DNA from 2 places in the Streptomyces sp. BR1 genome. Region 1 is predicted to be linked to the other one. Evidence: riboswitches for the same ligand, from Rfam matches in the RefSeq annotation. Region 1 holds a riboswitch; the other holds the start of a gene.
The links. Region 1 has a riboswitch for cyclic di-AMP ahead of ACT1U9_RS14340 (M23 family metallopeptidase). Riboswitches for the same ligand answer to the same signal wherever they lie in the genome.
Positions count from the first base shown of each region.

Region 2: it holds a riboswitch for cyclic di-AMP, as region 1 does, so the genes downstream of both, ACT1U9_RS02560 (M23 family metallopeptidase) here and ACT1U9_RS14340 (M23 family metallopeptidase) in region 1, are expected to answer to the same signal.

Region 1 covers NZ_CM126252.1:3,333,080-3,336,594, reverse strand. Annotated here, with positions in the region: tRNA gene ACT1U9_RS14355 (tRNA-Met) at 1-32, shown strand, start outside; gene ACT1U9_RS14350 (hypothetical protein) at 123-425, shown strand; gene ACT1U9_RS14345 (PP2C family protein-serine/threonine phosphatase) at 534-1,709, shown strand; cyclic di-AMP (ydaO/yuaA leader) riboswitch at 1,877-2,024, shown strand; gene ACT1U9_RS14340 (M23 family metallopeptidase) at 2,036-3,115, shown strand; gene ACT1U9_RS14335 (aldo/keto reductase) at 3,225-3,515, shown strand, end outside.
Region 2 covers NZ_CM126252.1:553,094-556,608, reverse strand. Annotated here, with positions in the region: gene ACT1U9_RS02565 (peroxidase family protein) at 1-923, shown strand, start outside; cyclic di-AMP (ydaO/yuaA leader) riboswitch at 1,255-1,423, shown strand; gene ACT1U9_RS02560 (M23 family metallopeptidase) at 1,428-2,315, shown strand; gene ACT1U9_RS02555 (SGNH/GDSL hydrolase family protein) at 2,485-3,276, shown strand; gene ACT1U9_RS02550 (NAD-dependent epimerase/dehydratase family protein) at 3,340-3,515, opposite strand, start outside.

The DNA.
Region 1 (3,515 bases):
AGAGGTCGCAGGTTCAAATCCTGTCCCCGCTACTGAAGTCCACAGGGCCCGGCACATATGTGCCGGGCCCTGTGGCGTTTCACAGAAACTCGTCACTTACGTAAAGTACTGTCCCCATTACCATGCGCGAGCACGCGGCGGGGCTGCTGGAATCGATGGCCCGGATCGGGGCGGCGACGCGGCGGAGAGTGCCCGTCGTGCCGCTGTTCCTCGCCGCGTGCGCGCTGCTGATGTGCGTCTCGTTCCCGCTGCCGCCGGTCGCCGTGCCCTGGCTGTCCGCGCCGGGGCACACCAAGGGCGGCGTCCCGGCCGTGCACGGGCCCCCTGCGACCCGTCGGCACGCCAGAGGGACGTGCGTACGGGGGCTCGCCGGGCCCCGACGGTGCCGGGCGAGGCTCATCGCGACCGGGGCCGACCGCCACTGACCCGGTAGCCCGGTTGGCCGAGGTGCGGTCGCCGTGGCGCACGCCGCCCGACAGCCTGGGTGGGGCACGGAATGTCGGCAGCCCGGCGGACGCGCAGGGAGACGACAGGTGCGGCAGCGAGGAGAGGACGAGGGGCCCGGGCGCCTCGACCAGGTGGCGGGTGCCGCCCGACTGCGGCGGCTCGGCCTCGTCCGCGTCCTGCCCGCGCTGCTCCTCGTCGTCGGTGTCGTCTTCGACGTCTCGACGCCGCCCGATCTCACCGCCGCCGCCCTCTACTCGGCCGCGCCCCTGATCGCCGCCTCGTTCTTCGGCCGGGTCGGCACCGCCGTCATCGGCGCGGCCGCCGTCGGGGCGGTGGTGCTCACCGACGCCTTCCACGACATCCCCAGCACCGCCGAGGCGGTCAGCGAGCTGTTCACCGTGTTCACCGTCGCGATCCTGGCCCTGGTCATCAACCGCACCCTGCGCCGCAGCGGCGAGCGCCTGGCCTCCGCGCGCGTGATCGCGGAGACCGCCCAGCGCGCGGTGCTGCCCAAGCCGTCCGGCCGTATCGGCGGACTCCAGGTCGCCGCGCGCTACGAGGCGGCGCAGGCGGGCGCGTTCATCGGGGGCGACCTCTTCGCCGTCCAGGACACGCCGTACGGGGTGCGGCTCGTCGTCGGGGACGTGCGGGGCAAGGGGCTCGGGGCGGTGGAGGCGGTGGCCGTGGTCATCGGGGCGTTCCGGGAGGCCGCCGAGCAGGAGCCGTCACTGGAGGACGTGGCCGGGCGGCTGGAGCGGGCGCTCGCCCGCGAGGGCACCCGGCGCGACGGCCTTGACGCCTTCGAGGGCTTCACCACCGCCGTGCTCGCCGAGATCCCGCCCGGCCGCGAGTGCGTACGCCTGGTGAACCGGGGGCACCCCGAGCCGCTGCTCCTCCACGCGGACGGCAGGCTCGACGCGCTCACCCCGGCCGACCCCGCGCTGCCGCTGGGGATGGCGGAGCTCGGGGTGTGGCCGGACCGGGCGGACGCGTACCCGTTCCCGCCCGGCGCGACGCTGCTGCTCTACACCGACGGCCTCTCCGAGGCCCGCGCGGCCGAGGCCCCGGGCGACTTCTACGATCCGCACGAGCGGCTGCGCGGCCGCATCTTCCCGGGTCCGGAGGAGCTGCTGGACGCGCTCGTCGACGACGTGCGCAGACATACGGGCGGGGGCGCGAGCGACGACATGGCGCTGCTCGCGGTGAGCCGCCCGGGGGTGCGCCAGCCTGAGCGGCGCCGGACGATGCCGGTGGTGCCATGACCCCGGTCGAGCCGCCTCGTAACCCTTCGTAGCCGAACGGCCCCGCAGTGCACGCCATTTGACGCACTGTCATTAAGGATCAACGGGAACAGCTTGGAAACAGGTCCCGGTGTCTATTAACGTTCGATAACGCAGCGCGGTCGTCCCAGCCGTCGCCTAGGCGGCACCGTGCGCACGCGCCGAATCCCGCAAGGGAACCGGGGAACCACCAACTTGGGGTGAATCGGGCACCTTCGCACTTCTCTGAGGTGCCCGTAGGAGACCTTCCTGCTCCGAACCCGTCAGCTAACCCGGTAGGCGAGAAGGAAGGAAAGGAGTGCGCCCCCGTGGCGTCCAACGAGCCTGCCCTCGGCACCCCGCCGGTTCCCCCCGTCTCCCTGTACGGGGCCCCGCCCAGTGACACCGAGGTGTGGGAGCCGTGGGACCCCACCGAGGAGTCCCTGCGTGCCGTACGCGGCCGGCACCGCGTCGCCAAGCAGCGCGGCGGGCTCGCCCGCAGCTCCACCGTCCTCGGCGTCGGCGTCATCGCGGCCGTCGGCGCGGGCGGCATGGCCAGCGCGCAGACCAAGCCGCCGGTCTCCATATCCCTGCCCGACTCGGTCGCCGACAAGCTCCCGGACGTCAAGTCCCTGCCGGGCGTGGGCACGTTGATATCGGACATCGCGGGCGACGACACCCCGGATACGTCCCCGACCGCCAAGGCCGACCGGGCCGTGGCGAGCGCCCCGCTCACCATGGCGGGCGTCTCAAGGGCCGAGGCCGAGCAGGGCGCCACCGACGCGGGCGAGGCCCTGCGCGCCCGCATCCTCCAGCAGGCCGAACAGCAGCAGAACAACGCCGAGGCCGAGGCCAAGGCGAGTGCCGAGAAGGCAGCGGCCGACAAGGCCGCGGCCGAGGCGAAGGCCGCGCAGACCGCGGCGCAGCAGAAGGCGGCGGCCGAGAAGAAGGCCGCCGAGGAGGCCGCCGCGAAGAAGGCCGAGGAGGAACGCCTCGCCGAGCTCGCCAAGAGCTACTCGCTGCCGGTCGCTTCGTACACGATCACCTCGACGTTCGGCGAGGCCGGTTCGATGTGGGCCTCCGGCCACCACACGGGCCTCGACTTCGCCGCCCCGACCGGTACGCCGCTGAAGGCGATCCACAGCGGCACGGTCAAGTCGGCGGGCTGGTCCGGCTCGTACGGCTACCGCACGGTCATCGAGCTGGACGACGGCTCCGAGCTCTGGTTCTGCCACCAGTCGTCGATCGCGGTCAGCGCGGGCCAGCAGGTCAGCACGGGCGACACGATCGGCCGCGTCGGCGCCACCGGCAACGTCACGGGCCCGCATCTGCACCTGGAGGTGCACACGCCGGACGGCACGGGCATCGACCCGATGGCGTGGCTGCAGTCGAAGGGGCTCAACCCGTAGGTCGGGTGGGGCTCCACCCCGGGTCGGGTGCGGTCCGGGGTTCCCGTCCGGGTTCCGGATCGGGCCGCGTATCCGGAATACCCGTGCCCCACAACGCCGTTGCCCCCTCATGACCTCTCTGCGCCCGCTCGGTGCCTCGGACCTTTCCGTCTTCCCGCTCGCCCTCGGCGGCAACGTCTTCGGCTGGACCGCCGACGAGGCGGCGTCGTTCGCCGTGCTCGACGCGTATACCGCCGCCGGCGGCAACTTCGTGGACACGGCCGACGTGTACTCGCAGTGGGCCCCGGGCAACGAGGGCGGTGAGTCCGAGCGGATCATCGGCCGGTGGCTCGCCGCGCGCGGCAACCGCGAGGACGTCGTCGTCGCCACCAAGGTCGGCGCCCACCTCACGTACAAGGGC
Region 2 (3,515 bases), 2.8 Mb from region 1:
GGCTCGTCAACGCCGCGCTGATCGCCAAGATCCACACGGTGGAGTGGACCCCCGCCGTCATCAGCCACCCGACCACCGTCACCGCACTGCGCGCCAACTGGTGGGGGCTGGCGGGGGAGCGGGTGCACGACCTGTTCGGGCGGATCAGCAAGTCCGAGGTCATCAGCGGCATCCCGGGCGGCGAGACCGACCACTACGGCGTTCCGTACGCGCTCACCGAGGAGTTCGTCGCCGTCTACCGGATGCACCCGCTGATCCGCGACGACTGGGAGCTGCGGGCCGCCAACGACAACTCCGTACTGCGCGATGCCACGTTCCGGGACATCGCGGGCCCCGAGGCCCTGAAGGTGCTCGGCTCGATCCCCACGATCGACCTGCTCTACAGCTTCGGCACACTCCACCCGGGACTCGTCACGCTGCACAACTTCCCGAAGTTCCTCCAGGAGTACGAGCGTCCCGACGGCCACCTCCAGGACCTCGCTGCCACCGACATCCTGCGCACCCGCGAACTCGGCGTCCCGCGCTACAACGAATTCCGCCGACTGCTCCGCCTCAAGCCCGCCAAGGAATTCAAGGACCTGACGGACAATCCGGTGTGGGCGAAAGAGATCAAGCGGGTGTACGGCGGCGACATCGAGAAGGTCGACCTGGAGGTCGGCATGTTCGCCGAGAAACTCCCGAAGGGCTTCGCCTTCAGCGACACGGCATTCAGGATCTTCATCCTGATGGCCTCGCGCCGACTGAACAGCGACCGGTTCTTCACCGAGTACTACACCCCCGAGGTGTACTCCAAGGCCGGGCTTGAGTGGATCGACGGCAACACCATGATCAGCGTGCTGCTGCGCCACTACCCGGAGCTGCGCACCGCGCTCGCGGGCAAGAAGAACGCGTTCGCGCCGTGGAACATCGCGGGACAGGAGTGAGGCGAGGCATTCGGACGTAAAGATGCACTGATCGGCTCTTTCGTCCGTATTGGGCGCTATACGGAAAACCCTCCATTTCCCCCACGGGAAGGGAGGTTTTTCCGTGAGTCGTCCGTGAGCAGCGTCATACCGGTGACGGTCCGTGGCGGTGGGTCGTGCCGAATCCCCCTGCCGTCGGGGCCTGTTGGGATTCATCGTCGACACAGGGTGACCGCAATTCCCCGATGAATTCCTGTCCGCGAAATCGAATGACGAATGGGTACTTGTCGCGGCCAGCAATGCTCGTTTACGGTCACCGCAATCCGGGTGGACCGCCGAATCCTGCCACCGCTCGGAATCCGCACCCATCCACGTGTGGCAGGAGCGGGGGACCCAGGTAGGCGCCGTCCGGAATTCCGGCACGGCTTGGGGTGAAGCCGACGCACCGCATTGTGGTGCGCCCGGCCGGGCAGCTCCAGCCCGAACCCGACAGCTCACCTCGCAGGCGCCGGAGAGGAATCCGCCATGCCCGCGAAGGGTAAGCACCGCCGCCCCAAGTCCAGCCCGATATCCCGGGGCATGGTCGCCGCCGGCACCGGCGGCGCCGCGCTCGCCATCCCGCTGCTCGGCGCCACCGGCGCGCACGCCGCGGTGAAGAGTGCCGCTCCGGCCGTCGCGCCGCAGCAGGCCGCCCGCGCCGCGTCCGTGTTCGTCGCCGCCCCGGCCGCCTCGCCCCAGGCCGCGCCCACGACGTACAAGGTGCAGTCCGGCGACTGCCTCTCGAAGATCGCCGAGGACCACCGGCTCGACGGCTGGAAGAAGCTGTACCAGGACAACCGCGCGGTGGTCGGCGACGACCCGGCGCTGATCCGGCCCGGGATGAAGCTGACGATCGGGGCGAAGTCCCACGCCACGGCCTCGCACACGTCGACGGCCACCTCGCACGCCTCCAGTGCGGCACCCGCCACCACCACCTCGGCCGCCAAGACGAGCCAGGGCTCCGCCTCCGGCTTCCGCGCGCCGCTGGACAGCGTGAGCATCGGCACCCCGTACCGCATGGCCGGATCCATGTGGTCCAGCGGCTACCACACCGGCGTCGACTTCGAGGCGCAGACCGGCACCACGGTGAAGGCGGTCGGCGCGGGCACGGTCGTCACGGCGGGCTGGGGCGGCGCCTACGGCAACCAGGTCGTCATCCGGCACGCCGACGGCATGTACTCCCAGTACGCCCACCTCTCGCAGATCGTCGTCTCGGCCGGGCAGACCGTGACCGAGGGCCAGGAGATCGGCCTCTCCGGCGCGACCGGCAACGTCACCGGCCCGCATCTGCACTTCGAGATCCGTACGACCCCGGACTACGGCTCGGACGTCGACCCGCTCGCGTATCTGCGCCAGCAGGGCGCCAGCCTCTGACAGTTCAGCGGCTCGAAACGGCGCGGCCCGGTACGTGAAATCGTGCCGGGCCGCGCCTTCTTTGGCGTATTCCCGTTGGGGCCAAACTGACCGGGTGGTCTATATCACCCACCGTCAACCCCTCCTTACGGTCGCGTAGGTCACATCCGTAAGGGAAAGATATGGTCCCGTGGCAGACGATTCGAGATCATTCAACAGCGGTACGTTCGGGTCGTACACGGCGATCGGCGACAGCTTCACGGAAGGCGTCGGCGATCCCGGCCCGGACGGGGTGTTCGTCGGCTGGGCGGACAGGTTCGCCGTGCTACTGGCTGATCAGCGACCGGAGGGGGCCTTTCGCTATGCCAATCTCGCGGTCCGGGGCAGGCTTCTCGACCAGATCGTCGAGGAGCAGGTGCCGCGGGCCAAGGAGCTCGCGCCCGACCTGGTGACCTTCTGCGGGGGCGGGAACGACATCATCCGGCCGGGCACCGACCCGGACGACGTCGCCGAGCGCTTCGAGCGCGCGGTGGCCGACCTGAAGAGCGCGATCCCGACGGTCATGGTGACCACCGGGTTCGACACGCGCGGGGTGCCGGTCTTCAAGCATCTACGGGGCAAGGTCGCCACGTACACCGCGCACGTACGGTCCATCGCGGACCGCTACGACTGCCCGGTGCTCGACCTGTGGTCGCTCAAGTCCGTGCAGGACCGGCGGGCGTGGGACGAGGACCGGCTGCATCTGTCGCCCGAGGGGCACACCCGGGTCGCGCTGCGCGCCGCCCAGGTGCTCGGCCTTGAAGTGCCGGCCGACCCCGACCAGATGTGGCCGCCGCTGCCGCCGCGCGGCACCCTTGAGGTGCGGCGCGACGACATCCACTGGGCGCGCGAGCACCTGGTGCCGTGGATCGGGCGACGGCTGCGGGGCGAGAGCTCGGGCGACCACGTGGAGCCCAAGCGCCCGGACCTGCTGCCGCTCTGACGGCCTATCGAGTCCTTGGTATGTCCTGACGGACCGTCAAGACGGCAGTGTTGGCGCGGTGGTTCAGCCGTGCAGCAGCTTCCGCTCCGTCTCCGGGTCGAGTCCGACCCGGGGGCGGTCCGGCCGCTGCGGCGCCTCGCCGCCGATGGACTCCAGCCACGCCCAGGTGTCCGCGACCGTCTCCTCCACGGGACGGCAGCGCAGCCCGGCGAGCACGGCCTTCCACACGTTCGAGACGT